Regions from separate parts of the Streptomyces sp. NPDC056452 genome, predicted to be linked through region 2. Evidence: predicted binding sites of a transcription regulator. Region 2 holds the regulator's gene; the other holds the start of a gene.

Region 1 (15,048 bases), on a different contig from region 2:
GAGCTCGTCAGGATGCACATCGGGCCCGGCCGGCTCGGAATGCTGTTGCTGTGGGCGGGACTTGCCGCGCTCGGCTGGTCGTTCGTCGGCACCGCGATGCTCACCTTCGAGGAGTCCTACGACGTCATCAGCGCGTTCATGGGCCTCGTCTGCATCGTCGTCGGCGCCTGCCTGCTGGTCCCCTCGGCCGTCTTCGTCGTTCTCGGTGTGCGCAGGGACCGTCGGGTGCGCCGGCTCCTGGCGGAATGGGGCGGGCTCGACCGGGACCCGGTGGGGGACGTGCCGCTGCGCAGGCCGGCGGCCGGACTCGTCTGGATGCTGACGTCGTACCTGCTGTGCGCGGTCGGCCTGTACACCTGCGTGATCGTCCCGGCCACGGCCAGGGCGGGCCAGGAGACGTACGGCATGGTGGCGTTCCTGATGGGGCTCGGGCTCGTCGCCTGGCTGACCGGGCTGATCGGCCTCGTCAAGGCGTTCGCCCACCGCCGTTGGGTGGTGCGGGTGCTGATCGGGGCGCCGGCCGCGCGGCTGGTCCGGGTGGACGGCGGCGCCCGCCACTGATCAGGGCTGCTTCACCGGGTGCCCGATCAGCATCGTCGGGGCGCCGGCCACCCGGGTGAGGAACACAGTGGCCGAATGCGGCCCCTGGAGCTTCATCTTCCGGCGCAGCTCCTCGGGTTCGACCGCCGATCCGCGCTTCTTGACGGTCAGGACGCCGACCTTTCGCTCCCGCAGCAGCGCCTTCAGCTTCTTCATGTTGAAGGGCAGCCGGTCGGTGATCTCGTACGCGGCCGTGTAGTCGGAGTCGTACGGCTGATCGCTCGTGACGTACGCGATGGTCTCGTCGACCAGCCTGCCACCGCACCGCTCCACGATGTCGGCGACCAGATGGGCGCGGATGACGGCGCCGTCGGGCTCGTACAGAAAGCGGCCGACGGGGCCGACGGGCGGTGCGGGGAGCGGGGCGGCGGCCACCAGGGTCGCGCGGGAGGGCAGCAGGGTGGCCCGGAAGGCACCCGGGGTGAAGCCCTCGCCGAACCACAGCACGGCCTCCTTCACATCGCCGCCGTCCGAGATCCACTCGGCTTCCGCCTGCGGTCCGATCGCCTCGTGCGGGACACCGGGGGCGATCTTCAGCGCGGCGCGCGGGGCCTTCAGCGCTGCCGCGGTCGCCCAGGAGAGCGGCGGTGAGTAGGCCTCGGGGTCGAAGATCCTGCCGCGTCCGCCGCGCCGGGCCGGGTCGACGAAGACCGCGTCGTACGGAGAGGTGTCGATCTCCGTGACGTCGGCGCACCGCACCTCGATGAGGCCGTCGAGGCCGAGCGCCTCGGCGTTGGCGCGGGCGACCTCGGCGGTCAGCGGGTCGCGGTCCACGGCCAGGACCGAGATGCCCGCCCGGGCGAGGGCGATCGCGTCGCCCCCGATCCCGCAGCACAGGTCGGCGACGCTCCGCACGCCGCCGAGGCCGGCGAACCGCGTGGCGCGGTAGGTGGCGACGGAGGTCCGGGTGGCCTGTTCCACTCCGTTCGGGGTGAAGAACATCCGGTACGCGTCCTCGGCACCGAACTTCGCCGCGGCCCGCTGCCGCAGCCGCGCCTGACCCAGCGCGGCCGACACCAGACCGGCCGGGTGGGAGCGGCGCAGCCGGGTGGCCGTGGCCAGCTCCCCGGCGGGGTCGTAGTCGCGCAGTTCGTCCAGGAGCGCCGTGCCCTCGGGGCTGCGCAGAGCGGCGAAGGCAGCGAGCGGATCTGCGGGATCCGGACCTGCGGGATCGGTGGGGCCTGCGGGACCGGCGGGACCGGCGGGATCGTCGGGGGAGAGGGCGGCGTTCACGAGTCCATTGTGAGCCAGCCGGGGGACGCGGCGGCTCCGGTGGAGGTGTCGCGGGAGGCGGCACGTGACCGGCTGGCAGGATGCGGCGCCATGCAGCTAGTACGACAAAACGAAAAGCACATCACAAAGCGTCACAGAACGGTCTGTGCCGCTCTGGTCGCCCTGCTGGCCGCGGCGGTCGCCTCCGGGTGCGCGGCGGAGTCCGGGGGCGGGGCCGCGCAGGGGAAACCGGTCGCGGGGCAGCCCGGCGCGGGCGCCCAGGCGGGGCCGGCGCCCGCGGCCGACACCCGTGCCGAGCGGCTGAAGCGGGAGCAGGCCGCCCGCGCGGCCGCCGCGAAGAAGTGGGGGCTGGCCAAGGTCCCGCTGACCGCCCCGGCGCCGCCCGCCGTGAAGCCGCGCATCACCACCCGTGAGGGTTTCGAGGTCGAGGGCGGGGAAGAGCTGCCGCCGGTCTTCACCACCGTTCCCACCAAGGAACGGATCGTCTTCCTGACGATGGACGACGGTGCGGAGAAGGACCCCGAACTGCTGCGCATGATGACGGAGCTGAAGATCCCGTACAGCGCCTTCCTCAGCGACTACGTGGTGAGCGACAACTACGGCTACTTCAAGGAGATGCAGGCGCGCGGCGTCACCCTCAGCAACCACACGCTGAACCACCGCTATCTGCCGGGGCTCTCGAAGGCCGACCAGCGACGGGAGATCTGCGGCGAACAGGACAAGATCGAGAAGTACTTCGGGAAGCGGCCGACCCTCTTCCGGCCGCCGTACGGCAACTACAACCGCGACACCCTGCGCATCGCCAAGTCCTGCGGAGTCCGGGCCGTGCCCCTGTGGAACGCGGAGGCCTTCCCCGACCACATGGAATGGCGGGAGTGGGACCGGGACCTGCACCCCGGCGACATCATCCTCACCCACTTCCGCGGCCGCGCGGACTGGAAGGGGTCCATGGCGGACATGGTCCGCCAGGTCATGAAGACGATCACCGACAAGGGGTACGCCGTGGCCAGGCTGGAGGACTACGTCTGAGAGGTTCCGGTCCCGCGCGTGCCTCCGGAGCGGCGCGTGCGCGCCGCCGCCGCTCTCCGCGCAAGCCGTCCGGGAGGTACGGAACGCCGCGGCGCGCCCCCGCGTTGTCCGTACGGTGCCCGTACGGAATCCCGGTCGGTACCGGCCCCCGTGCGGTCCGGGGGCCCGGTCGGCCCGCCACGCGCGGGTGGTGAATTGGCACTCCGCTTGACCGAGTGCTAATCGCGGTCATAGTCTCAGGTCTGGCACTCCCCACTGGAGAGTGCCAGCACCACTGCGCGACAGGGCAGGTCCGGCACCCGCGACGACGGATCGACCTGGTCGCCACCCACAGACTGTTAAACCCCGTGAGATCTCCGAAGGGGGAGACCGGATCGTGTCGACCACCAGCTCCAAGGTTGCGATCAAGCCGCTCGAGGACCGCATTGTGGTCCAGCCGCTCGACGCCGAGCAGACCACGGCTTCTGGCCTGGTCATTCCGGACACCGCCAAGGAGAAGCCCCAGGAGGGCGTCGTCCTGGCCGTGGGCCCGGGCCGCTTCGAGAACGGCGAGCGCCTTCCGCTCGACGTCAAGACCGGCGACGTCGTTCTGTACAGCAAGTACGGCGGCACCGAGGTGAAGTACAACGGCGAGGAGTACCTCGTCCTCTCGGCTCGCGACGTGCTCGCGATCATCGAGAAGTAATTCACCCACGTTTGCTTGTGTTCTGCGCCCCTGGCCCCCTGCGAAATACCTAGCCGGGCGGCGAGGGGCGCAGTTCGTTCGAGAGGGAAGTACAGCCCATGGCGAAGATTCTGAAGTTCGACGAGGACGCCCGTCGCGCCCTTGAGCGCGGCGTCAACAAGCTTGCCGACACGGTCAAGGTGACGATCGGCCCCAAGGGCCGCAACGTCGTCATCGACAAGAAGTTCGGCGCTCCCACCATCACCAACGACGGTGTCACCATCGCGCGCGAGGTCGAGCTCGACGACCCGTACGAGAACCTCGGTGCCCAGCTGGTGAAGGAGGTGGCGACCAAGACCAACGACGTGGCCGGTGACGGCACCACCACCGCCACCGTTCTGGCCCAGGCACTCGTCCGCGAGGGTCTGCGCAACGTCGCCGCGGGCGCGTCCCCGGCAGCCCTGAAGAAGGGCATCGACGCCGCGGTCAAGGCCGTGTCCGAGGAGCTCCTCGCGACCGCCCGTCCGATCGACGACAAGTCCGACATCGCCGCCGTCGCCGCGCTCTCCGCGCAGGACGCACAGGTCGGCGAGCTCATCGCGGACGCGATGGACAAGGTCGGCAAGGACGGTGTCATCACCGTCGAGGAGTCCAACACCTTCGGTCTGGACCTCGAGTTCACCGAGGGCATGGCCTTCGACAAGGGCTACCTGTCCCCGTACATGGTGACCGACCAGGAGCGTATGGAGGCCGTCCTCGACGACCCGTACATCCTGATCCACCAGGGCAAGATCGGCTCCATCCAGGACCTGCTCCCCCTGCTGGAGAAGGTCATCCAGGCGGGTGGCTCCAAGCCGCTGCTGATCATCGCCGAGGACGTCGAGGGCGAGGCGCTCTCCACCCTCGTCGTCAACAAGATCCGTGGCACCTTCAACGCCGTCGCGGTGAAGGCCCCGGGCTTCGGTGACCGCCGCAAGGCCATGCTCGGCGACATCGCCACCCTCACCGGTGCGACCGTCATCGCCGAGGAGGTCGGCCTCAAGCTCGACCAGGCCGGTCTGGACGTGCTGGGCACCGCCCGCCGCGTCACCGTCTCCAAGGACGACACGACCATCGTCGACGGCGGCGGCGAGTCCGCCGACGTCAAGGGCCGCGTCAACCAGATCAAGGCCGAGATCGAGTCCACGGACTCCGACTGGGACCGCGAGAAGCTCCAGGAGCGCCTCGCGAAGCTGGCCGGCGGCGTGTGCGTGATCCGTGTCGGTGCTGCCACCGAGGTGGAGCTCAAGGAGAAGAAGCACCGTCTGGAGGACGCCATCTCCGCGACCCGCGCCGCGGTCGAGGAGGGCATCGTCTCCGGTGGTGGCTCCGCTCTGGTCCACGCCGTCAAGGTCCTCGAGGGCAACCTCGGCAAGACCGGCGACGAGGCCACGGGTGTCGCGGTCGTGCGCCGCGCCGCCGTCGAGCCGCTGCGCTGGATCGCGGAGAACGCGGGCCTCGAGGGCTACGTCATCACCGCGAAGGTCGCCGAGCTCGACAAGGGCCAGGGCTTCAACGCCGCGACCGGCGAGTACGGCGACCTGGTGAAGGCCGGCGTCATCGACCCGGTCAAGGTCACCCGCTCCGCCCTGGAGAACGCCGCGTCCATCGCGTCGCTGCTGCTCACGACCGAGACCCTGGTCGTCGAGAAGCCGGCCGAGGAAGAGTCCGACGCCGGTCACGGCCACGGACACTCCCACTAGTACGACCCAGTACGCCGCCGAGGCCCGGTACCCCCGTCGCGGGGGCACCGGGCCTCGGTCGTCGTGCGGTCGACAGGCCCGGGAACTTCTCCCGGCTGCCCGCTACTTGGGGCCGTACGTGCGGCCCGCGCGGGACGTCACCCCGCCCAGCAGCCCCCGGGGCGCCACCTTCACCAGGCCCATCAGCGCCTTGTACCGCGGGTCGGGAATCGACACCGTCCTGCCCCGGGCCAGATCGGCCAGGGCCGCCGCGACCAGCTTGTCCGCGTCGAGCCACATCCAGTCCGGGATGTTGCCCGTCCCCATGCCGGCCCGCTCGTGGAACTCCGTCCGTACGAAGCCGGGGCACAGGGCCATCAGCCGCACCCCGGACCCCGCGAGGTCCTTGGCCGCGCCCTGGGTGAACTGCACGACCCATGCCTTCGACGCCCCGTACGTGCCACGGGGCAGGAAGGCCGCCACGGAGGCCACGTTGACCACCCCGCCGCGCCCGCGCTCCCGCATCCCGGCGGCCGCTGCCGAGGTCAGCCGCAGCACGGCCTCGCAGTGCACCTTCAGCATGGTCAGCTCGTCCGCCATGGGAACGTCCAGATAGCGGCCCTTGTTGCCGAACCCGGCGTTGTTGACCAGCAGGTCCACGGAGTTCTGACGGTCTCCCAGGCGCGCCTCGACCGCCTCGATCCCCGAGTCCGTGGACAGGTCGGCCCTCAGGACCTCGGCCTCGATGCCGTGCCGGTCGTGCAGCTCCGTGGCCTGGACCCGCAGCCGTTCGGTGTCACGCGCCACCAGCACCAGATTGTGCCCGTCACCCGCGAGCCGCCGTGCGAAGGCGGCCCCGATCCCCGCCGTCGCGCCCGTAATCAGTGCAGTCGTCATACGCGGCACGTTAGTGCCCGGTGACCGCGGGCCGTTCATCCGCCCGGGGGATGGTCACGACCCGTGCTTCGCCACGTACTCCCGCGCCTGGCGCAGCGCCTCCGGGTGCAGTGCCTCCCCGGCGGCCAACAGCTGCGGCAGCAGCTCCCGTTCGGTCGTGACCGCACGGAACTGCAGGGCGGCGGTGACCTCGTGGTCCGGGCGGTGCACGATCGCGACCGGGTCCCCGGCACGGATCGTCCCCGGCTCGATCACGCGCAGGTACGCGCCGGTGGCCGCCTCACGCGTGAACCGGCCGATCCAGCCCTTCTCGCCCAGGTGACCCGCGAACGTACGGCACGGAATGCGGCCCGAGGTCACCTCCAGCAGCAGCTCGCCGCCGACCCGCCAGCGCTCCCCGATCCTGGCGGTGCTCACCGGCAGGCCGAGGGTCGTCAGGTTCTCGCCGAACGTGCCGTTGGGAAGGGTGCGGCCCAGCTCCTTCTCCCAGGTGTCGAGCTCCTCGCGGGCGAAGGCGTACACCGCCTGGTCGGAGCCGCCGTGGAACCGCAGATCGCAGACCGTGTCACCGGCCAGACCGCTTCCGCCGGTGCCCCTGGGGCCGGGGTCGCAGACCTGTACGGGGCCTTCGGCCGGGCGCTTGTCGATCCCCGTGAGCCCGTCGGGGCCCTGGGTGTGCTCGGAGGCCTTGGGGCGTCCCAGATTCACAGTCAGCAGCTTCATGCGTACACGCTAACCACTCGGCCCTCAAAGATGTTCATGATAAATCGGCTGATCCCTCAAGACTCGCTTATGGTTGAGGGGTGATCGAAGCCCGTCATCTCCGTGTCCTGCGCGCCGTGGCCACCACCGGTTCGTTCTCCGCCGCCGCGCGCGACCTGGGCTGCACCCAGCCCGCCGTCAGCCAGCAGATGAAGGCCCTGGAGTCCTCGGCGGGCACCCCGCTGCTGATCCGTACGGGGCGCGAGATGAGGCTCACCCAGGCCGGTGAGGCGCTGGTGCGCCACGCGTCCGGCATCCTCGCGGGCCTGACCGCGGCGGAGGAGGAGGTGGCCGCGATCGCCGGCCTGCGGGCCGGCCGGGTCCGGCTCGTCTCGTTCCCGAGCGGGAGCTCCACGCTCGTGCCGGGCGCCCTCGCGGCCCTGCGCGCCGCGCACCCCGGCACCCGCGTCTCGCTCGTCGAGGCGGAGCCGCCGAGGTCGGTGGAGATGCTGCGCGACGGGGACTGCGACATCGCGCTGGCGTTCCGCTACGGGGTGCCCGGCGGTGAGTGGGACGACCTGGTGGTCCGCCCGCTGCTCGCGGACCGGCTGATCGGCCTGGTGCCCGAGGGGCACCGGCTGGCGGGGGCCGAATCGGTGGGCATCGGCGAGCTGGCCGACGAGCCGTGGATCGCGGGCTGCCCGCGCTGCCGACGGCAGCTGGTGGAGGTCTGCGAGGCGTCCGGATTCACCCCCCGGATCGATTTCGCGACGGACGACTACCCGGCGGTGATCGGCCTGGTCGGGGCGGGGCTGGGCGTCGCGGTCCTGCCGGAGCTCGCGATCGAGTCGGTACGCCCCAAGGGGGCCCGCACCGTCATGGTGGAGCCCGCCGTGGAGCGGGAGATCGTCGCGCTGACCCTGCCCGACCTGGCCCGGGTCCCGGCGGTGGCGGCCACCCTGGATCAGCTGTCCCTGGCGGCCGCGCGCTGAAAAGGGCTCGCCCCTGTGCTGAGCGGGTCGGCGCCTGCCGAAGTGCGCCGCGTCCGGCGGGGTGCGCCAGATGAGAAGAAACGTTTCTGCGCCGACCGGTCCGTAGAGGGTGTCAGGTGTGTCCGGGGCCCTGGGTGGCGACCGAGTGGGCCGAGATCAGACGGTTGCGGGCGCGGCCCATGAGCTCCTCGCGCTCGTCCTCGGTCAGGCCGCCCCATACGCCGTAGGGCTCCCGTACCGCCAGGGCGTGCGCCGCGCACTCGGCGCGGACCGGGCAGCGCATGCAGACCTCTTTCGCCGAGGTCTCGCGGGCGCTCCGTGCCGCCCCGCGTTCTCCTTCGGGGTGGAAGAACAGTGAGCTGTCGACCCCACGGCAGGCGGCCAGCAACTGCCAGTCCCACAGATCTGCGTTGGGTCCGGGAAGGCGGGAGAAATCTGCCATTGCGTGTCCCCTCGAAACCTTGCTGAGTCGGAAACGGCATCCTCGACCGTCATGGATCGTCGGTGACCGGAGTCCCGACCGTACATCTACGGTGTTAGTAGATGTAAATATGACTGATTGCGAATCTAGCCACAGACGCCAGCAAAAGGGAAGAAAACCCGCTAAATGGGGCATGCTGAGGAGTGAGGGATCGGTTGACGGGTGAATGATCCCGCGCCGTTCTCCTCCGTGCGCGGCCCCTCACTTAGAGTGCCGAACCGGTTCCTTCGACCCGTAACTCTTTCGAGTGACCATCGTTGGGAAGGCAGAGGCGGTTGACGGACAACGAGCTCGGGCAGATGTCCGAGGGGGTCAACCGCACAGGTGACGACTTGTATCAGCCTGGAGGCTCAAGGTGACGCGCATCAGCTGCGGAGGACGGTCATGACATCCGTCCTCGTCTGCGACGACTCCCCGCTTGCCCGAGAAGCGCTCCGTCGCGCGGTTGCGACCGTGCCCGGCGTCGAGCGTGTGACGACGGCGGCCAACGGCGAGGAAGTCCTCCGCCGCTGGGGAGCCGACCGTTCGGATTTGATTCTGATGGACGTACGCATGCCCGGTCTGGGGGGTGTGGAGACGGTCCGGCGGCTGCTCTCGGCGGACCCCGGGGCCAGGATCATCATGCTGACCGTCGCCGAGGACCTGGACGGGGTGGCTCTCGCGGTCGCCGCCGGGGCCCGCGGCTATCTGCACAAGGACGCCTCGCGCGCCGAGCTGCGGGCGACGGTGACCCAGGCGCTGGCCGATCCGACGTGGCGGCTCGCCCCGCGCCGGCTGCGGTCCGCCGAGATGGGCGCCGCGCCCACGCTCACCGCGCGGGAGATCCAGGTGCTCGAAGGCATGAGCCACGGCCGCTCCAACGCGGAGATCGGCCGTGAGCTGTTCCTCTCCGAGGACACCGTGAAGACCCACGCCAGGCGGCTGTTCAAGAAGCTCGGCGCCTCGGACCGTGCCCACGCCGTGGCGCTCGGCTTCCGCTGGGGTCTGGTCCGCTGATGCCGCGGCGCGGCCGGTAGCCGTGACGATCCCGTCCGCCCACCCGCGGACGGGACGACGGTGGCGGCGGACCTGCGGCCGGGCCCTCCCCACCAGCGGTGCGTGACGCTTCCCGGCCGATGACGCATCCTTGAGATGTGGAGTTCCTCGGGAACGATTCGGTCGAGCGGAAGGGGAGGGCGCAGGACATGACATCCGGCGCACCCGCTCATAACGCTTCGGTGCACAACTCAGGACGCGATGCCGCGGATCGGAAGGCGTCAGGGCACCATGGTCCGATGCGCGACGACGAGACGACGGTGATCGGTGCTCTGGTGCACCGTGCCGTCGACGGCGACGCACAGGCCACTCACGATCTGCTGGCCCATGTCCACCCCCTCGCCCTGCGGTACTGCAGGTCCCGGCTGAACCGGCTGCCCGGTGATGCTCGCCACTTCGTGGAGGACCTGGCGCAGGAGGTGTGTGTCGCAGTGCTGATGGCGCTGCCGCGGTACAAGGACACCGGCAGACCCTTCGAAGCCTTCGTCTTCGCCATCGCGGGCCACAAGGTCGCCGACCTCCAGCGTGCCGCGATGCGGCACCCCGGATCGACGGCCGTGCCCTCCGACGAGATGCCGGAGCGGCCCGACGACTCGCTCGGCCCGGAGGAGCGTGCGCTGCTCAGCAGCGATGCCGCCTGGGCGAAGAAGCTTCTCGCCAACCTCCCGGAGAACCAGCGCGAGCTGCTGGTCCTGCGGGTCGCGGTCGGACTGACCGCGGAGGAGACCGGACAGATGCTGGGGATGTCCCCGGGTGCGGTGCGGGTCGCCCAGCACCGTGCGCTGAGCAGGCTGAGGGCACTCGCGGGGCAGTAGTCGAGGCGGGACGGGACGGCACCTGCCGTTCTGTACGAAGCCACGAAACCGCCAGGTGATCTTGATCGTGGAATGAGACACCCCGCGAGCCCGTTAGCATGGACATCCGCACCGATCAAGGCCATTTGGGGAAGGTGTCATGACTGCAAACGTCGACGGAGTGCCCGAGAAATTCGCGACGCTCGGGCTGACATACGACGACGTGCTGCTGCTGCCCGGCGCGTCCGACATGGCGCCCGATCAGATCGATACCTCCTCGCACATCTCGAAGAACGTGCGGGTGAACATCCCGCTGCTCTCCGCAGCGATGGACAAGGTCACCGAGGCACGCATGGCGATCGCCATGGCCCGGCAGGGCGGCGCGGGTGTTCTGCACCGCAATCTCTCCATCGCCGACCAGGCCAACCAGGTCGACCTGGTGAAGCGCTCCGAGTCCGGCATGGTCACCGACCCGATCACGGTGCACCCGGACGCGACACTGCACGAGGCCAACGCCCTGTGCGCCAAGTTCCGCATCAGCGGCGTGCCGGTCACCGACGCGGCGGGCAGGCTGCTCGGCATCGTCACCAACCGGGACATGGCCTTCGAGCCGGACCGCTCGCGCCAGGTGCGCGAGGTCATGACGCCGATGCCGCTGGTCACGGGCAAGGTGGGCATCTCCGGCGTGGACGCCATGGAGCTGCTCCGCCGCCACAAGATCGAGAAGCTTCCGCTGGTCGACGACGCCGGGGTCCTCAAGGGCCTCATCACCGTCAAGGACTTCGTCAAGGCCGAGAAGTACCCGAACGCCGCGAAGGACAAGGGGGGCCGGCTGCTCGTCGGCGCCGCCGTCGGTGTCGCGGGCGACGCCTTCGAGCGGGCGCAGGCGCTCGCCGAGGCCGGTGTCGACTTCATCGTCGTGGACACCGCGCACGGCCACTCCCGTCTCGTCGGCGACATGGTCGCCAAGATCAAGTCGAACGCGAGCGGGGTCGACGTCATCGGCGGCAACATCGCCACCCGTGACGGCGCCCAGGCACTGATCGACGCGGGAGTCGACGGCATCAAGGTCGGCGTCGGACCCGGCTCGATCTGCACCACGCGTGTGGTCGCCGGTATCGGCGTCCCGCAGGTCACCGCGATCTACGAGGCCTCGCTCGCCGCCAAGGCGGCCGGCGTCCCGGTCATCGGCGACGGCGGCCTGCAGTACTCCGGCGACATCGCCAAGGCCCTGGTCGCCGGCGCGGACACCGTGATGCTGGGCTCGCTGCTCGCGGGCTGCGAGGAGTCCCCGGGCGAGCTGATGTTCATCAACGGCAAGCAGTTCAAGTCGTACCGCGGCATGGGTTCACTCGCCGCGATGCAGACGCGGGGCGACCAGCGCTCGTACTCCAAGGACCGCTACTTCCAGGAGGGCGTCGCCTCCGACGAGAAGCTGGTTCCCGAGGGCATCGAGGGCCAGGTCCCCTACCGCGGCCCGCTGTCCGCGGTCGTCCACCAGCTCACCGGTGGTCTGCGCCAGTCGATGTTCTACGTCGGCGGCCGGACGGTCCCGGAGCTCCAGGCGAACGGCCGTTTCGTACGGATCACCTCGGCGGGTCTCAAGGAGAGCCACCCGCACGACATCCAGATGACGGTCGAAGCGCCGAACTACAGCAGGAAGTAACGCATCAGCGCAGGTGAGGGGCGGTCCGGGGTTCCCGGAACCGCCCCTCATGTGTGTGTCGGGGATACTGGTCAGCGCAGACGTAGAGGAAAGGCCACACCATCGTGACTGAGATCGAGATCGGGCGCGGCAAGCGCGGCCGGCGTGCATACGCGTTCGACGACATCGCTGTCGTACCGAGCCGTCGTACCCGTGACCCGAAGGAGGTCTCGATCGCCTGGCAGATCGACGCCTACCGCTTCGAGCTGCCCTTCCTGGCCGCTCCCATGGACTCGGTGGTCTCCCCGCAGACCGCCATCCGCATCGGTGAGCTGGGCGGCCTCGGCGTCCTCAACCTCGAGGGGCTGTGGACCCGGCACGCCGACCCGCAGCCGCTCCTCGACGAGATCGCCGAGATGCCCGTGGAGACCGCCACCCCGCGGCTCCAGGAGATCTACTCCGCCCCCATCCAGGAGGAGCTGATCGGGCAGCGCATCAAGGAGGTGCGCGACTCCGGTGTCGTCACCGCTGCGGCGCTCTCGCCGCAGCGCACCGCGCAGTTCTCCAAGGCCGTGGTCGACGCGGGCGTGGACATCTTCGTCATCCGCGGTACGACGGTCTCCGCCGAGCACGTCTCCGGCGCGGCCGAGCCGCTCAACCTGAAGCAGTTCATCTACGAGCTGGACGTCCCGGTGATCGTCGGCGGCTGTGCCACGTACACCGCGGCCCTGCACCTGATGCGCACCGGCGCGGCCGGTGTCCTCGTCGGCTTCGGCGGCGGCGCCGCGCACACCACGCGCAACGTCTTCGGCATCCAGGTCCCGATGGCGACCGCGGTCGCCGACGTGGCCGGGGCCCGCCGCGACTACATGGACGAGTCCGGCGGCCGGTACGTGCACGTGATCGCCGACGGCGGTGTCGGCTGGTCCGGCGACCTGCCCAAGGCGATCGCCTGCGGTGCGGACGCCGTGATGATGGGCTCCCCGCTGGCCCGTGCGACGGACGCGCCCGGCCGCGGCCGGCACTGGGGCATGGAGGCCGTCCACGAGGACGTGCCGCGCGGCAAGCTGGTCGACCTGGGCTCCGTCGGCACGACGGAGGAGGTCCTGACCGGACCCTCGCACAACCCCGACGGCTCGATGAACATCTTCGGCGCGCTGCGCCGGGCGATGGCCACCACGGGCTACAGCGACCTCAAGGAGTTCCAGCGCGTCGAGGTGACGGTGGCGGACTCGCAGCACCGCCGCTGACGCCCCTTCGGGTACGCATACGGGAGGGCCCGGACCACCTCGGTGGTCCGGGCCCTCCCGTATGCCGTGCCGCTGGTCAGCCGGCCTTCCTGGCGCCACCGAAGGCGGCGACCGGACCCAGGGCGAGGAAGAGGTACGTCATGAAGTCGGCCTCCTCCTTCCAGATGTCCAGCACATCGCTGAAGTGCTCGAAGAAGACCTCGGAGAAGCCCACGCCGAGAGCGTCCGCCAGGACCACGGACATCCCGATGAGCTGGCCGAGGAAGACGCCGCCGAGGGAGAAGGCCGCGCTGGAGACGAGGACACCCGGGTTGGACCCGCCGACCTTGCTCGCCGCGAAGCCGACGAGGAAGCCGACACCGACAGCCGCGTAACCGACCTCGCGCTCGATGGCGCCGGCGATCACGCCGTAGAGGATCGCGGCGACGATCGCGGTGCCGAGGGCGGCCAGCACGCCGAGGCCGACGTTGTTGCGGAGCGGCGCGACGGGAGCGAACGGGGCGCCGCCGCCGAACTGGCCGGGCTGCTGGCCCCCGAACGGGTTGCCGGTCGGGGCCCCGGGCTGCTGGCCCGCGTACGGGTTGCCGGTCGGGGCGCCGGGCTGCTGCTGCGCCGCGTACGGGTTGCCGTCGGCAGGCTGGCCGCCGTAGGGCTGCTGCGGCGGGTTCGGCGGCTGCACGGGCTGGCTCATGATGGTTGTTCCCCCTGGGACGGATGCGCACGACTGTGCGAGATGTGACGCCGCAGGCTAGCAGTCCGCACCGACATGGCCCACCGGAATCCTTTGCGGGGACTGGCCGGTGGACCATTTCCTAGAGCCGGTGTGCGGCTCCTGCCGGGGTGGCTCCCCGGGTGTCCAGGAGGAGTTGGGCCTTCACGGCGAGGCCCTGGAGGTCGTACGTGCGGTGGTGCTGGAGCAGCACCGTCAGATCGGCGCCCGCGGCGGCCTCGTACAGCGAGTCGGCGCGCGGAACAGGCAGTTCGCGCACGCGCCAGTCCAGGACGTGCGGGTCGTGGTAGCCGATCTGGGCACCCATGTCCATCAGCCGGGTCGCGATCTCCCGGGCGGGGGAGGCCTCCTGGTCGGCGAGGTCCGGCTTGTACGTGACGCCGAGCAGCAGCACCCGCGCGCCCCGGACGGACTTGCCGTGCTCGTTCAGCAGGGTGGCGCAGCGCTGGATCACGTAACTCGGCATCCGGTCGTTGATCTCCTGGGCGAGCGAGACCATGCGCAGCGGGTGGCCCGGGGTGCGGCTGTTGTACGGGAGGTAGCCGGGGTCCACGGGGGCGCCGTGGCCGCCGACGCCGGGGCCGGGGCGGAACGGCTGGAAGCCGAAGGGCTTCGTCTCGGCGCACCGGATGACGTCCCAGAGGTCGACTCCGAGATCGTGGCAGAGCACCGCCATCTCGTTGACCAGGGCGATGTTGACGTGCCGGAAGTTGGTCTCGAGGACCTTCGTCATCTCGGCCTCGCGCGGCCCGCGGGCCCGGACGACCTTGTCGGTGAGCCGTCCGTAGAAGGCGGCGGCGGACTCCGTGCAGGCGGGGGTGAGGCCGCCGATGACCTTGGGGGTGTTGGCGAAGACATGGGTCCGGTTGCCGGGGTCGAGACGGCCGGGGGAGTGTGCCAGGTGGAAATCGCGTCCGGCGCGCAGGCCCGATCCCTCCTCCAGGAGCGGCCGCACGACGTTCTCGGTGGTCCCGGGGGGCACGGCCGATTCCAGCAGCACGGTGGTGTGCGGGCGCAGCCGGGCGGCGAGGGCGCGGGCCGCGTCGGTCACGGCGCCGAGGTCGAGGGTGCGGTCGGGACCCAGCGGTGTGGGGGCGCAGATCGCGGCGGTACGGACCCGGCCCAGCTCGGCCGGGTCGGCGGTGGGCCGGAATCCACCCGAGAGCATCCGCCGGATGTCGGAGGCGCTGAGGGATCCCTCGACCGGTGTACGGCCCGCGGAGAGTTCGGCGTAGGGGCGGGGATCGGTGTCGTAGCCGACGGTGTGGATCCCGG
Region 2 (15,048 bases):
CGAGCTCCTCGGGGGAGACTCCGCCCTCCGGCCCCACGACGAGCACGATCGAGCCGCCGGCGGGGAGTTGCGCGGTGGCGAGCGGCTCGCTGCCGCTCTCCCGGTCCTCGTGCAGGACCCCCGCGAAGTCCGCGCCGGCCAGCAGCGCGGCGACCTGCTTGGTCGTCATCACCTCGGCGACCTCGGGGAACAGCACCCGACGGGACTGCTTCCCCGCCTCCCTGGCCGTGTTGCGCCACTTGGCCAGGGACTTGAGGCCGCGCTCGCCCTTCCACTGCGTGATGCAGCGCGAGGCCTGCCACGGCACGATCGCGTCGACTCCCGTCTCCGTCATCGTCTCGACGGCGACCTCACCGCGGTCGCCCTTGGGGAGTGCCTGGACGACGGTGATGCGGGGCGCGGGTGCGGGCTCCTCGTGCACCGTGGCGAGGTCCGTGACGACGAGCCGGTCCTTGCCCTCGGCCGCCCGCACGACGCCTTCCGCCCAGCGGCCGCGCCCGTCGGTCAGGACGACGTCCTCCCCGGCGTGCAACCGCTTCACGGACACGGCGTGCCGTCCCTCGGACCCTTCCAGGACGAACTCCGGCCCGCTGGGCATGTGTTCGACAACGAAGACCGGTGCCGTCACTGTGCACCCCTCCCACTCACTGCCGCCCATGCGGCGTCCGTCTCGGTGGCGAGCAGTTCCACGAGTTCACCGGCAGGCAGCTCGCGTGCCATCCGGTGGCCCTGGCCCGCCCACAGGGCCATGCCCTGGGCGTCGCCTGCCTTGGCGGCGGCCTTGCGCAGCCCGCTGGTCAGGTGGTGCACCTGCGGGTAGGCGGCGGGGGCGTAGGGGCCGTGCTCCCGGACGAAACGGTTGGCCAGCCCCCGTGCGGGGCGGCCGGAGAACGCCCGGGTGAGAGCCGTCGTGACGAACAGCGGGTTGGTCAGGGCCTGTTTGTGCAGCAGGTGCGCCCCCGACTCGGGGCAGGCCAGGAACGCCGTGCCGAGCTGCGCCGCGTCGGCGCCGGCGGCGAGCACCGCCGCGATCTGGGAGCCGCGCATCAGCCCGCCGGCCGCGACGATCGGCAGCTGTACGGTCTCGCGGACCTGGGCGACCAGGGAGAGCAGTCCGGTGCCGGTGAGACCCGCCTGCGCGTCGTCATGGTGCGTGGACTGGTGGCCGCCCGCCTCGACGCCCTGCACGCAGACGGCGTCGGCACCCGCCCACTGCGCGTTCCGCGCCTCCTGCGGGGAGGTGACCGTCACGACGGTGAACGTGCCTGCGCCGGCGAACGCGTCGAGGGTTTCGCGGGCGGGGCAGCCGAACGTGAAGGAGACGACGGGTACCGGATCCTCCAGCAGTATCGCGACCTTGGCCTCGTAGCCGTCGTCGCCGCTGGAGTCCGGGTCGCCGAGCGGAGTCCCGTACCAGGCGGCCTCACCCGCGAGCTGGTGGCGGTACACCTCGACGGCGCTCGGGTCGGCGAGTGCCGCCTGCGGCATGAAGAGGTTGACGCCGAACGGCTGTCCGGTCAGCCCCCGCAGCTGTTTGATCTCGTTGTACATCCCGTCCGCCGTCTTGTAGCCGGCGGCGAGGAAGCCGAGCCCCCCGGCCTCGGCGACGGCCCCGACGAGCTGCGGACAGGAGACGCCGCCCGCCATCGGGGCCTGCACGATCGGATACCGGCAGAGATCGGTCAGCGCCAAGGACATGACGGCATCGTGCCACGTCCCGTGCGGCGTGCCGAATCAGCCTTTTCCAGCCGGGCGTACGGGCTGCCGCCGAACGCCGCACCGCCCGCCGGAGAACCGGCGGGCGGTGCGGGTGACGCTCGGAATCCGGCTCAGCGGCCGTTGAAGGCGTCCTTCAGCCGGGAGAACAGCCCCTGCTGCCCTGGCTGGAACTGGCCGGTGGGCCGCTCCTCGCCGCGCAGCTTCGACAGCTCCCGCAGGAGGCGCTCCTGCTCGGGGTCCATCTTCGTCGGGGTCATGACCTCGACGTGCACGATCAGGTCGCCGCGCCCGCCACCGCGCAGATGCGTGATGCCGCGCCCGTGCAGCGGAACCGACTGGCCGGACTGGGTGCCCGGCCTGATGTCGATCTCCTCCAGGCCGTCCAGTGTCTCCAGCGGCACCTGGGTGCCGAGCGCCGCGGCCGTCATCGGGATGGTGACCGTGCAGTGCAGGTCGTCGCCGCGCCGCTGGAACACCGCGTGCGACAGCTCGTGGATCTCGACGTACAGATCGCCGGCCGGACCGCCGCCGGGGCCGACCTCTCCCTCGCCCGCGAGCTGGATCCGAGTGCCGTTGTCGACACCTGCCGGGATCTTCACGGTGAGGGTGCGCCGCGAGCGGATGCGGCCGTCACCGGCGCACTCGGGGCACGGCGTCGGCACGACCGTGCCGAAGCCCTGGCACTGGGGGCAGGGCCGCGAGGTCATGACCTGGCCGAGGAAGGACCGGGTGACCTGGGAGACCTCGCCACGGCCGCGGCACATGTCACAGGTCTGGGCGGAGGTGCCGGGTGCTGCGCCCTCACCACTGCAGGTCGTACAGACGACCGCCGTGTCGACCTGGATGTCCTTGGTCGTGCCGAAGGCCGCCTCGGAGAGGTCGATCTCCAGCCGGATCATCGCGTCCTGGCCGCGCCGGGTGCGCGAACGGGGTCCGCGCTGCGACGCCGTGCCGAAGAACGCGTCCATGATGTCGGAGAAGTTGCCGAAGCCGCCCTGTCCGAATCCGCCCGCGCCACCGCCTCCGGAGGCGGACAGCGGGTCGCCGCCGAGGTCGTAGACCTGCTTCTTCTGCGGGTCCGACAGCACCTCGTAAGCGGCGTTGATCTCCTTGAACCGCTCCTGGGTCTTCGGATCCGGGTTGACATCCGGGTGCAGCTCGCGGGCGAGCCTGCGGAATGCCTTCTTGATCTCGTCCTGAGATGCGTCGCGGCGCACGCCGAGTACGGCGTAGTAGTCCGTGGCCACTTACGACTCCGCCAGGATCTGTCCGACGTAACGTGCCACTGCGCGTACCGCTCCCATCGTTCCGGGGTAGTCCATGCGGGTCGGTCCGACCACGCCGAGTTTGGCGACTGCCTCGTCGCCCGAACCGTAGCCGACCGCGACGACGGACGTGGAGTTGAGGCCCTCGTGGGCGTTCTCGTGCCCGATACGTACGGTCATGCCCGAGTCCTTGGCCTCACCGAGCAGCTTCAGCAGCACGACCTGTTCCTCCAATGCCTCCAGCACCGGCCGGATCATTACGGGGAAGTCGTGCCCGAAGCGGGTGAGGTTGGAGGTGCCGCCGATCATCAGCCGCTCCTCCGTCTCTTCGACCAGAGTCTCGAGAAGAACGGAGAGCACCGTCGAGACGGTCCCCCTGTCCTCGTTCTCGAAGGACTCCGGCAGGTCCTGCACCAGTTGCGGGACGTCCGCGAAGCGGCGTCCGACGACCCGGCTGTTGAGCCGGGCCCGCAGATCGGCGAGAGAGGTCTCACCGAACGGAGCAGGACAGTCGATCATACGCTGTTCGACCCGGCCGGTGTCCGTGATCAGTACGAGCATCAGCCGGGCGGGGGCGAGCGACAGCAGTTCGACGTGCCGCACCGTCGAGCGGGTCAGCGAGGGGTACTGCACGACGGCGACCTGCCGGGTCAGCTGCGCGAGCAGCCGCACCGTACGGCCCACGACGTCGTCGAGGTCGACCGCGCCGGCGAGGAAGTTCTGAATGGCCCGGCGCTCCGGCGACGACAGGGGCTTGACGCCCGCGAGCTTGTCGACGAAGAGCCGGTATCCCTTGTCCGTCGGGATACGCCCCGCACTCGTGTGCGGCTGGGCGATGAAGCCCTCGTCCTCCAGCACCGCCATGTCGTTGCGGACGGTTGCCGGGGAGACCCCGAGCTTGTGCCGCTCCGTGAGCGCCTTGGAGCCGACGGGCTCCTCGGTGCCGACATAGTCCTGGACGATGGCGCGCAGCACTTCGAGTCTGCGTTCGCTGAGCATCGCGCACACCTCCAGCTGTGGTTCTTCGGTGTCTGCCTGGCACTCTGTGCTTTCGAGTGCCAGCAATCCCCCCGGTCAGTGTACGGGGGCAGGGTGGGCGGAGGGCAAGGGCGACCGGCCACGCCGCCGCGGGACTGTGCAGGTCGTTGCCGATAGCGTCGTTGCATGGACGCCTCTTGGGAAGAGTACGGCTGGGAGCGGTTGGGCAACGTTGCGGGGCGCCGCCGCCTTCCCGTCTGGGACGCGACGGCCGCGCTGGTGGCCGGGACCGAGGGCGCGCTGCTCTACGACACCGGCTCGACGCTCCGGGAGGGCGCCGAGCTGCGGACCCGGGCGGAGGGGGTGCTCGGCCGGAGGGTGACGCATATCGCACTGAGCCACCCCCACTTCGACCATGTGCTCGGCACCGCGGCCTTCGCCGGGGCGGAGGTCTACGGGGCGGTCGGCACGAGGGACTTGCTGGGGCGCTGCGCGGAGGAGCTTCGCGCGGACGCGGTGCGTCACGGGGTGCCCGAGCACGACGCCACCGTGGCGACGGACGTCCTGGTGGCCCCCCGGCACGAGGTGAGCGGTGAGCGGACGCTCGACCTGGGCGGCGGCCTCCAGGTGCTGCTGGCCAACGTGGGGCCCGGCCACAGCGGCCACGACCTCGCGGTGCTGGTGCCCGGATCTCCCGTGGTGGTGCTCTGCGGCGACCTGGTCGAGGAGTCCGGCGAACCGCAGGCCGGCCCCGACGCGGTCCCGGCCCGCTGGCCTGCCGCGCTGGACCGGCTGCTGTCCCTGGGCGGCGAGGAGGCGCTGTACGTACCGGGGCACGGGGCCGTCGTGGACGCCGCGTTCGTACGGGCGCAGCGCGATCGTCTGGCCGCCCGGTTCGGCGTGTCCTGAGGGGCCGGCGATCTATCGTCGTGCCATGCGCAGCTACCAGCCGGACCTGACCCCGCCGTGGAAGCGGTCCGCTCCCGTCCCCGAGGTCCCCGCCGAGCCCGATCTGGTCGTGGAGGAGGTGGCCACCGGTTTCTGCGGTGCGGTGATCCGGTGCGAGAAGACGTCCCAGGGGCCGACGGTCACTCTGGAGGACCGCTTCGGCAAGCACCGGGTGTTCCCGATGGGGCCGCGCGGCTTCCTGCTGGAGGGCCGGGTCGTCACCCTCGTACGCCCGGCGGCCCCGGGGCCGGCCGGGCAGGCCCGTACGGCGTCCGGCTCGGTAGCGGTCCCCGGGGCGCGGGCGCGGGTGGCGCGGGCCGGCCGGATCTATGTGGAGGGCCGGCACGATGCCGAGCTGGTCGAGCGGGTCTGGGGGGACGACCTGCGCATCGAGGGCGTGGTCGTGGAGTACCTGGAGGGCATCGACGACCTCCCCGCGATCGTGCGCGGGTTCGCCCCGGGCCCCGATGCCCGGCTCGGCGTCCTGGTCGACCATCTGGTGCCGGGCTCCAAGGAGTCCCGTATCGCCGCGGAGGTCACCGACGGGAACGTGCTGGTCGTGGGGCACCCGTACATCGATGTCTGGGAGGCGGTGAAGCCGTCGTCCGTGGGGATCCCGGGGTGGCCGGTCGTGCCGCGGGGCCAGGACTGGAAGACGGGCGTCTGCCGTTCGCTGGGGTGGCCGGAGAACACGGGCGCCGCCTGGCAGCACATTCTTTCCAAGGTGCGCTCCTACAAGGACCTGGAACCACAACTTCTGGGCCGTGTCGAGGAATTGATCGACTTCGTCACCCTTCCTGCCTGATGTCCCGGGGCCGTTGAAGAGGATCCGGTACCGATCCCCATGAATGCCTGCGCCACACACGCACCATCGGTTATTGAGAGGTGAGGGGCCCGCCGGTTCGGTGATGCCGGCCGGGCCCAGCAGGCAAAAGGGGAAGGCCGGGGGCGGATGGCGCGCGAAGTGTGGCGGGACAGTGCGGAGAACGAGGCGGCCTCCGCTGTCTTCCACCTGATGCAGCAGCTGATCGACCAGTACCGGGTCAACCGCCCGGTGATGCCCCTCGTGGTCGCGCAGGCCGAGGACGCCGGTGCGGGACCCGACATCGACAGCAGGGTCGAACAGATCGTCCGGCAGGTCCACCGGGCGAACCAGCTGCGCCGCGTCCCCGTGAAGCTGCTGGACGGCCACGGCGCCACCCCGTACGAGGCGGCGCTGTCCATGGTGCACGCGCTGACCGAGCGGCCCTGGGAGACCCGGGGCACCTCGCAGTACAAGCCCTTCGCCTTTCCCCGCTCCCGTCTCCTGGACGCCATCGAGCAGGCCACCGCGACGGTCCTCGAACGGCAGCCCGAACGGGTCCCCGCCCGCAGTGACCGCGACGAACGGATCCTGGAGCAGCTGGGCAGCCTGCGCTGGCGGGCGAGCCGGTCGGGGCGGAACAACTGGTGGGACTCGCTGCGCGCGTCGATCCGCCCGGAGACCTTCCTCGGCGCCGTCTTCATCGCCGTACTGAGTGTGCTGCTCGGCGAGATCGGCTGGCTGCTGACCGCCCTGGTCGCCGCCGCCGCCCTGCTCGGCCTGGCGGTCGTGCGGCTGGTGACCACGGCGGCGCCACCGCTGCTGTGGCTGCGCCGGGCCAGCCGGTGGCTGGCGACCACCTCCTCGCTGGCCGCGTCCAGCACCGCGTATCCGTCCGACGGCTGGTCGTGGTTCTCGCCGAGCCGATCGTGGCGGGTGATCCGGGCCAGGGCCGCCGCTGTCGCCGAGCGGGTGGCCGACGCGGGGGCGGGTGTCGAGCACGCGCGCCAGTTCCATCTGGAGCTGCGGGTCCAGGCACTGCTGGAGGACCTGCTCGACAGCTACCGGCCACACGCCCCGGACTGGCGGCGAGGCAAGCGCACCGTCCCGCCGGTGGTGTTCCTTCCGACGGCCACCCATGACAACGGCGGCGTCCTGCTGATCAACGCGATCAACAACGTCCGCTCCCGGCGCAGCGAGGTGGACCCTCTGCTGCTCCTGGCCTCCCTGCCGGCCGCGCAGATCATGCGGCACACCCCGCCGCTGCCCCACGAGCCCGCCGCGAACAGCGGCGCCGCCAGGTCGGGGGCCCGCGCACGGTACGAGAGCTGGGTCGACGACCTGAGCGTGGGCCAGGCTCCCGCGGCGGCCGTGACACTGGCCTGGGTGCTGCGGCTGCCCCTGTCCACCGGCCAGCTGACCCACGAGCACGCCCACGCCCAGCTGGTCACCGAGCGCGTGCGCCGGACCTGGGCGTGGTGGGTGATGTCGCGGACGACCGTCGCCCTCGTCCTGGTCGGCGCGCTGCTGGGGGCCTTCCTGTGGAGCGAGCACTGGAAGGAGACGTACTGCTACGGCCCGCTCGTCGGCCGCAACACGGACGCGGTCAGACTGCCGGGTCCCGAGGGCGCCAAGGAGTGCATCGGGGTGGCGACAGCTCCCGAGGTGCTCTTCGCCGAGGGCAACGGCCTGGAGCTGAGCGGTGTGGGCGAGGGCGTCACCTTCGAGCGGATCGAGCGGGCGATACGGGACCAGAACGCCGACATAAAGCCCGGCGAGCCGCACGTCACCATCGTCTACGCGGGCCCTCTCACCGGCACGGACAGGAACAAGGAGGACACCCGCAAGGGCCTGGAGGAGCTGACCGGGGTCTTTCTCCACCAGCGGTTCGTCAACGAAACGGCCGACCGTTCCGTCAAGCTCCGGGTCCTGACGGCCAACGGCGGCCAGGACATGCTGCGGCAGACGACCGCCGCCCGGAAGATCGTCGAGGTCGCCCGGCGGGACCGTTCCGTCGTCGGCGTGGTCGGCCTGGGCCGCAACACCACCGAGAGCGCGGCGGCCACCGGGCTGCTGCAGCGCGCCGGCCTGCCTGTGGTGAACACCACCAACTCCGACAGTGATCTGGCCCGCGAGTACCCGAACTACTTCGGCCTCGCCGCGACCGACGAGGAGCAGGCGGACGCGCTCGGCCTGCTCGCCGGCCAGCTGGCGGACAAGCTGCGGGATCCGCAGGCCGTCGTCCTGTCCCGAAGGGTGGGCAACGAGGACAAGGACCGCTACACGACCGAGCAGCGCAGGGTGGGCAAGGAGATGCTGGAGGCGTCCGGCTTCACGCTCCCGGCGGACAGCGACGACGACGGCACCCAGTACTCCCTCTCCAAGGACGGCGGCTCCGCGAACCTCGACGGCCCCCTGCAGCGCATCTGCGGCGGGGACCGGGTCCCCGACGCCCTGTACTTCGCCGGCCGGGTCGAGGACGTCAACACCCTGATGTCCGGCCTCGGGCAGACCAGCGGCTGCTCGGAGAAGGCCATCACGGTCTTCACCGGGGACGACCTGACCAAGGCGCGCTTCGACGACGCGACGAAGCTCGCGGAGAAGGTGACGCTCTACTACGGCTCGCTGGCACCCATGAGCCGGGGCGGCGGCCGGACGTTCTACGAGGACTCCCGCAGGTCCCTCGAATCGCTGCTCCCCGAGGGGAAGCGGCTGGGACCGCTGCCGAAGGGACGCCCGCCGTACGAGGACAAGCTGTACGCCAGCGGCCAGACCGTCATCTCCTACCAGGCGACAGCGGCCCTCTACGCCGCCGCGGCCCGCAGCGACAGTCCGCGGAGCGCGGCGGAGACGTGGGCGACGCTCTACTCGGTCGCCCTCCACGACATGCCGACCGGGACCGTCACCTTCCGCGGGACGATTCCGTACGCCGCCCAGAAGGTGCACGGCCTGAACATCGTGAAGGTCACGCGTCCGGGGCCGGATGCCGAGATCCGCATCGTGTGCGGCCGGGCAGCCGGTGACCCGGTGGTCCTCACCCGCAAGGACTGCCGGGTGAGGTGACCGGGGGCGCGGGGCTCAGTCCACCAGGTCCCGCACCACGGCGTCCGCCAGCAGGCGCCCCCGCAGCGTGAGGACCGCCCGGCCCTCCCGGTACGGGGCGGGCTCCAGCAGCCCGTCCGTGACGGCCCGGCCGGCCGCGGCGAGCCCGGCGGGCGCCAGCAGGGACAGCGGGCATCCCTCGACGAGCCTCAGCTCGAGCAGGATGCGCTCGACCCGCCGGTCCTCGTCGGCCAGGACCTCGCGCCCGGCACCGGGCGAGCGGCCCTCGGCCAGGGCCTGCGCGTACGCCCCGGGATGCTTGACGTTCCACCAGCGCACCCCGCCCACATGGCTGTGCGCTCCGGGTCCGGCGCCCCACCAGTCGGCGCCGCGCCAGTACAGCTCGTTGTGCAGGCAGCGGCCCTCGGGCGTCCTGGACCAGTTCGACACCTCGTACCAGGAGAAGCCCGCCGCGGCCATCGCCTCGTCGGCGATCAGGTAGCGGTCGGCGTGGGCGTCGTCGTCGGTCATCGGGATCTCGCCGCGCTTGATCCGGCGGGCCAGCTGGGTGCCCTCCTCGACGATCAGCGCATAGGCCGACACATGGTCGGGGCCCGCGCCGATCGCCGCGTCGAGGGACGCCCGCCAGTCGTCGTCGGACTCCCCCGGGGTGCCGTAGATGAGGTCGAGGTTCACGTGCTCGAAGCCGGCCTCGCGCGCCTCGGCGACACAGGCCTCGGGCCTGCCGGGCGTGTGGGTGCGGTCCAGGATCTTCAGGACGTGCTGCCGGGCGCTCTGCATCCCGAAGGAGACGCGGTTGAAGCCGCCTTCCCGGAGCGCCGTCAGATACGCCGGATCGACGGACTCCGGATTGGCCTCCGTGGTGATCTCGGCGTCGTCCGCGAGCCCGAACTCCTCACGGATCGCCCCCAGCATCCGGACGAGGTCCGCGGCGGGCAGCAGGGTGGGCGTACCACCGCCGACGAAGACCGTACGGACCGGGCGGGGGTCGTCGCCGAGCACCTTGCGGGCCTGGCGCACCTCCTCGATCAGGTGCGCCGCGTAGTTGTCCCGGGAGGCCAGTGCCCCTCCGGAGCCGCGCAGCTCGGTCGCGGTGTAGGTGTTGAAGTCGCAGTAGCCGCAGCGGGTGGCGCAGTAGGGCACATGCAGGTAGAAGCCGAGCGGCCGGTCGGCGGCGCCTTCCAGGGCATGACGGGGCAGGGCTCCGTCGTCGGGCACGGGCTCACCATCGGGCAGTACGGAAGGCATACCGTCCATTGTCGCTCGCCGCCGGACCTTCCCCGTCCACGCTCCTTCTCAGCCGACCTGGAGGACGAGCAGGGCCAGGTCGTCGTCGGGCGGACGCTCGGCGAAGGCGTGGACGGCGTGCTTTATCCGGTCGGCGATCCCGTCGGCCGACAGTCCGGCGCAGTCGGCCAGGGCGTGGGCGAGCCCGTCGCCGTCGTCGAACATCAGCCGCCCGGAACGCCTCTCGGTCACCCCGTCGGTGACGCAGAGGAGGCTGTCACCCGGTTCCAGGTCGAAGCTCTGGCTCTCGTACGCCACATCCTCGACGACCCCGAGCAGGACCTGCGACTCGGCCGCCGTGGTGACGGATCCGTCCGGGCGGAGCAGCAGCGGGAGGGGATGGCCGGCGCTGGCCACGGTGCAGCGCACGCCGCCGTCCGGGAGGGGCACGATGTCGCCGTACAGCAGGGAGAGGAAGCGGGACTGGGTGCCGTCCTGGATCTGCTGCCCGCCCGCCGCCGCGACCATCAGGGCGGCCGCCTCGGCCGCCTCCATGGCGTCGTCGAGGAGGAGCCGGTTGAGCCGGTCGAGGACCTCGCCGACGCGGAAGCCCTCCCTGGACAGCAGCCGCAGCCAGGGCCGGGCGAGACCCGTGACGACGGCGGCCTCGGGGCCGCTGCCCTGCACGTCCCCGAGTACGAAGCACCAGCGGCCGCCGGGGCAGGGGAAGAGGTCGTAGAAGTCGCCGCCGACGACGCCGTCGTCACTGGGCTCGTAGACCAGCGCGCTGGTGACACCGGGTATCTCCGCGACCTTGCTGGGCAGCAGGCCGCGCTGCAGGATGCGGCTGATGGTGGCCTGCCGGGTGTAGGCGCGGGCGGCGCCCACGGCGAGGCCGACGCGGCGTACGAAGTCAGCGATGAGCGCGGCGACCTCGTCGGGTACCTGCGCGACGCCCTTCCGGCCCACGAGTACGGCGCCGAGCGTGCGGCCGCCCGCGGTGATGCGGTGGGCGAGCGCGGCCCCGCCCTCCCCCGCCGGGTCGCCGGGCCACGGGATGGGTACGGGGCCGGTGCCGACGCTGCCGGATAACCGCAGGGGCTCCTTCTCCAGCAACGGGCGCAGGAGCTCGGTCCCGCCCTCGTCGCTGTGCCAGACCCCGGCGAGCCGTGGGACGGCCGTGTGGCCGCCGCCCTCGCTCTCCAGCCAGATCGCGCACCAGTCGGCGAGCCTGGGCACCATGAGCTGCCCCGCCGTCGACGCCACGAGGTCCTCGTCGAGCTGGCCCGCGAGCAGGTCGGAGGCCTCGGCGAGGAAGGAGAGCGCACCGCGTCCGGCCCAGCTCGCGTCGTCGCGTTCGGCCCGCCGGGACGCGGGGGCGAGGATCTCTCCGGCGCGCAGCTGCCGGCGGCGGGCGGCGCCCTCGGACGACGAGGGCTCGGGCAGCGCCTCCCAGTCGTCGGCGGTCAGCCGCGCCCAGACGGTCTTGATGCCGGTGCGGTAGGTGATGCCCCAGGACTCGGCGAGGGTGGCGACCAGCTGCAGTCCCCTCCCGTACTCGGACGGATCGGGCCGCTCGGTCTCGCCGTCGCGCACCGAGCGGGCGGGATGGTGGTCGGTGATCTCCAGCACCAGGCCGGCCGGCTCGGCCCCGACGGCGTCCTCCAGCCTGAAGAGCAGCTCGACCGCCGTACCGGCGTGCACGACCGCGTTGGTGACGAGCTCGTTGGCCACGGTCACGGCGTCGTCGGTGACCCGGTCGCTGAATCCCCCGGCGGCCGGCAGCCCGAGCGACGTCCAGTCGGCGAGCGCGGCACGGACGAACCTGCGGGCCGCCGAGGGGGCCAGCGGGATTCCGGGCAGGCTGGTACGGGCAACCATGCGGGGGTCGCCGCCCTGACCGGCGACGACGGTACCGGGACGGTGGACTATGTCCCGCTGCAAGGGAATGGGCCCCACGGTGCGGCTCCTGACAGTTCTCGCGATACACCGCTGACGTGTACGACAGAGTGACAGACCGACCGTGTCCATAAGCACCGAGTGACCGAAGTGGGCTGTGCGGAACAGAAACAGGCTGGACAGCGGGACGGGGGAGCCGTCACCCACCGGCCCCGCCCTGATCCGCTCCCCGGCTGTTACGCCTCGCGGGAGCCCGCGTACATGTCGTCGATGAGGTGCTTGTACTCGCGCTCGACGACCGGCCGCTTCAGCTTGAGGCTGGGGGTCAGCTCGCCGTGCTCGATGTCGAGGTCACGGGGCAGCAGCCGGAACTGCTTGATGGTCTGCCAGCGCTGCAGACCCTCGTTGAGCCTCTTCACATAGCCCTCGACGAGCTCCACGGCCTGCGGGGAGGCCACCACGTCGGCGTACGGCTTGCCGCCGAGTCCGTTCTCCTCCGCCCAGCCGAGGATGGTCGGCTCGTCGAGCGCGATGAGGGCGGTGCAGAAGTTACGGTCCGCGCCGTGCACCAGGATGTTGGAGACGAACGGGCACACCGCCTTGAACTGTCCCTCGACCTCGGCCGGGGCGATGTACTTGCCGCCGGACGTCTTGATCAGGTCCTTCTTGCGGTCGGTGATCCGCAGGTAGCCGTCCTCGGACAGCTCGCCGATGTCGCCGGTGTGGAACCAGCCGTCGGACTCCAGCACCTCGGCGGTCTTCTCGGGCAGCTGGTGGTAGCCCTCCATCAGGCCGGGGCCGCGCAGCAGGATCTCGCCGTCGTCGGCGATCCGGACCTCGGTGCCGGGGAGCGGCTTGCCGACGGTGCCGGTGCGGTAGGCCTCGCCCGGGTTGACGAAGGAGGCGGCGCTGGACTCGGTGAGGCCGTAGCCCTCCAGGATATGGATCCCGGCGCCGGCGAAGAAGAAGCCGATGTCCGGGGCGAGCGCGGCGGAGCCGGAGACGCAGGCGCGGAGCCGGCCGCCGAAGGCCTCACGGATCTTCGCGAAGACGAGGGTGTCGGCGACCTTGTGCTTGGCGCCGAGCGCGAACGGTACCGAGGCCTTGCCGGTACGGCGGAAGTTGTCCTGCGACACCTTCGCGTACTCGCGGCCCACGCCGGCCGCCCACTGGAAGATCTTGTACTTGGCGCCGCCGCCCGCCCGTGCCTTGGCCGCGACCCCGTTGTAGACCTTCTCGAAGATCCGGGGGACGGCTGCCATGTAGGTCGGCTGGACGACCGGAAGGTTCTCGATGATCTTGTCGACGCGGCCGTCGACGGCCGTGACGTGGCCGACCTCGATCTGGCCGGAGGTGAGGACCTTGCCGAAGACGTGGGCGAGCGGCAGCCAGAGGTACTGGACGTCGTCGGCGTTGATCAGGCCGGTCGCCACGGTGGCCTTGGCCATGTACGACCAGTTGTCGTGCGGCAGCCGTACGCCCTTGGGGCGGCCGGTGGTGCCCGAGGTGTAGATCAGGGTCGCGAGCTGGTCGGCGGTGATCGCGGAGACCCGGTCCGTGACCGCGTCCGGGTTCTTCGCCAGGTACTCGGCGCCCCGGGCCTCGAGCTCGGCCAGCGTGAGGATCCAGCCCTCGGGGTCGCCCTCCACGGGCTCCGCGCCGGCCGGGTCGACGACGACCACATGGGCCAGGTGGGGCAGCGCGTCCCGGCTCTCCCGGGCCTTCGCCAGCTGGGCGGCGTCCTCGGCGATCAGCACACGGCTCTCGGAGTCGGCCAGGATGAAGGCGGACTCCTCGGTGTTCGTGGACGGATAGATCGTCGTGGTCGCGGCGCCGGCACACATCACGCCGAGGTCGGCGAGGATCCACTCGACACGGGTGGCGGAGGCGAGTGCGACGCGCTCCTCCGGGCGGACACCCAGGGAGATCAGACCGGCTGCGATGGCGTGGACCCTGGTCGCGGCCTGCGCCCAGGTCAGCGACTTCCAGTCGTCCGGTCCCTGGCCGGAGGCCGACGGCACCGGGTAGCGGTACGCCTCACCGTCCGGGGTGGCCGCCACGCGGTCGATGAAGAGAGTCGCCACGGAGGGCGGTCGGTTATCGATCAAGGTCTGTGTGTCGCTCACGACGTCCTCCGGGCCTGCGGCATTGCTACGACCGGCTGCTGGGGTAATGGTGCTGGGTGCTGGGGGGCGGCTGCCTGCTGTTCCTGCTTCTCGTTCCCGCTCGACCAGCTTGTTTAACTGGTGAGTAACTAACGGGTGGTGATCAGAGTAGAGCGCGCGGGTCCATGGCGTAAGAGGCAACAGGCCGCCGCTTCATAACGAACGGGCCCCCGTGCCGCAGGCGTCTGCGACACGGGGGCCCGTCGGTCTACTCCCGGGTAGAAAACAGGAGCGGAGGGCGGCGCTACTTCTTGGCCTTGCCCTCGCCGGCCGACTCGTCGGTCGACAGGACGGAGATGAACGCGTCCTGCGGCACCTCCACATTGCCGACCATCTTCATCCGCTTCTTGCCTTCCTTCTGCTTCTCCAGCAGCTTCCGCTTACGGGAGATGTCACCGCCGTAGCACTTGGCGAGAACGTCCTTGCGGATGGCGCGGACGGTCTCACGGGCGATGACCCGGGAACCGATGGCCGCCTGGATCGGCACCTCGAAGTTCTGCCGGGGAATGAGCTTCTGCAGCTTGGCGACGAGCCGCACGCCGTACGCGTACGCCTTGTCCTTGTGCGTGACCGCGGAGAACGCGTCCACCTTGTCGCCGTGCAGCAGGATGTCGACCTTGACGAGCTGGGCGGACTGCTCGCCGGTGGGCTCGTAGTCGAGGGAGGCATAGCCCCGGGTCTTCGACTTCAGCTGGTCGAAGAAGTCGAAGACGATCTCGGCGAGCGGCAGGGTGTAGCGGATCTCGACCCGGTCCTCGGAGAGGTAGTCCATGCCGAGGAGGGTGCCGCGGCGCTGCTGGCACAGCTCCATGATCGCGCCGATGAACTCGCTGGGCGCCAGGACCGTGGCCCGGACGACCGGCTCGTGCACCTTGTCGATCTTGCCCTCGGGGAATTCGCTCGGGTTGGTGACGGTGTGCTCGGTGCCGTCCTCCATCTCGACGCGGTAGACCACGTTGGGGGCGGTGGCGATGAGCTCCAG

What was found. Region 2 encodes HrcA, which represses chaperone genes, less so after heat shock. Its sites were predicted from a motif close to TTNGCACTCNGNNNNNCNGAGTGCNAA; they were not measured.
Region 1: the regulator HrcA is predicted to act here: its motif matches at 3,058-3,084, upstream of groES (co-chaperone GroES).

The regions. Positions count from the first base shown of each region.
Region 1 is NZ_JBHTRI010000013.1:125,776-140,823, forward strand. Features, by position in the region: gene ACFQ6X_RS15745 (hypothetical protein) at 1-561, shown strand, start outside; gene ACFQ6X_RS15750 (methyltransferase domain-containing protein) at 562-1,725, opposite strand; gene ACFQ6X_RS15755 (polysaccharide deacetylase family protein) at 1,924-2,862, shown strand; gene groES (co-chaperone GroES) at 3,239-3,547, shown strand; gene groL (chaperonin GroEL) at 3,646-5,268, shown strand; gene ACFQ6X_RS15770 (SDR family NAD(P)-dependent oxidoreductase) at 5,371-6,144, opposite strand; gene ACFQ6X_RS15775 (MOSC domain-containing protein) at 6,199-6,867, opposite strand; gene ACFQ6X_RS15780 (LysR family transcriptional regulator) at 6,948-7,838, shown strand; gene ACFQ6X_RS15785 (WhiB family transcriptional regulator) at 7,951-8,280, opposite strand; gene ACFQ6X_RS15790 (response regulator transcription factor) at 8,704-9,315, shown strand; gene ACFQ6X_RS15795 (sigma-70 family RNA polymerase sigma factor) at 9,594-10,169, shown strand; gene guaB (IMP dehydrogenase) at 10,309-11,814, shown strand; gene ACFQ6X_RS15805 (GuaB3 family IMP dehydrogenase-related protein) at 11,919-13,043, shown strand; gene ACFQ6X_RS15810 (hypothetical protein) at 13,120-13,734, opposite strand; gene ACFQ6X_RS15815 (nucleotide sugar dehydrogenase) at 13,856-15,048, opposite strand, start outside.
Region 2 is NZ_JBHTRI010000001.1:411,472-426,519, forward strand. Features, by position in the region: gene ACFQ6X_RS01900 (16S rRNA (uracil(1498)-N(3))-methyltransferase) at 1-628, opposite strand, end outside; gene ACFQ6X_RS01905 (nitronate monooxygenase) at 625-1,698, opposite strand; gene dnaJ (molecular chaperone DnaJ) at 1,830-2,966, opposite strand; gene hrcA (heat-inducible transcriptional repressor HrcA) at 2,967-3,983, opposite strand; gene ACFQ6X_RS01920 (MBL fold metallo-hydrolase) at 4,149-4,871, shown strand; gene ACFQ6X_RS01925 (DUF3097 domain-containing protein) at 4,897-5,715, shown strand; gene ACFQ6X_RS01930 (hypothetical protein) at 5,863-8,775, shown strand; gene hemW (radical SAM family heme chaperone HemW) at 8,791-10,032, opposite strand; gene ACFQ6X_RS01940 (SpoIIE family protein phosphatase) at 10,072-11,961, opposite strand; gene ACFQ6X_RS01945 (AMP-dependent synthetase/ligase) at 12,138-14,027, opposite strand; gene lepA (translation elongation factor 4) at 14,311-15,048, opposite strand, start outside.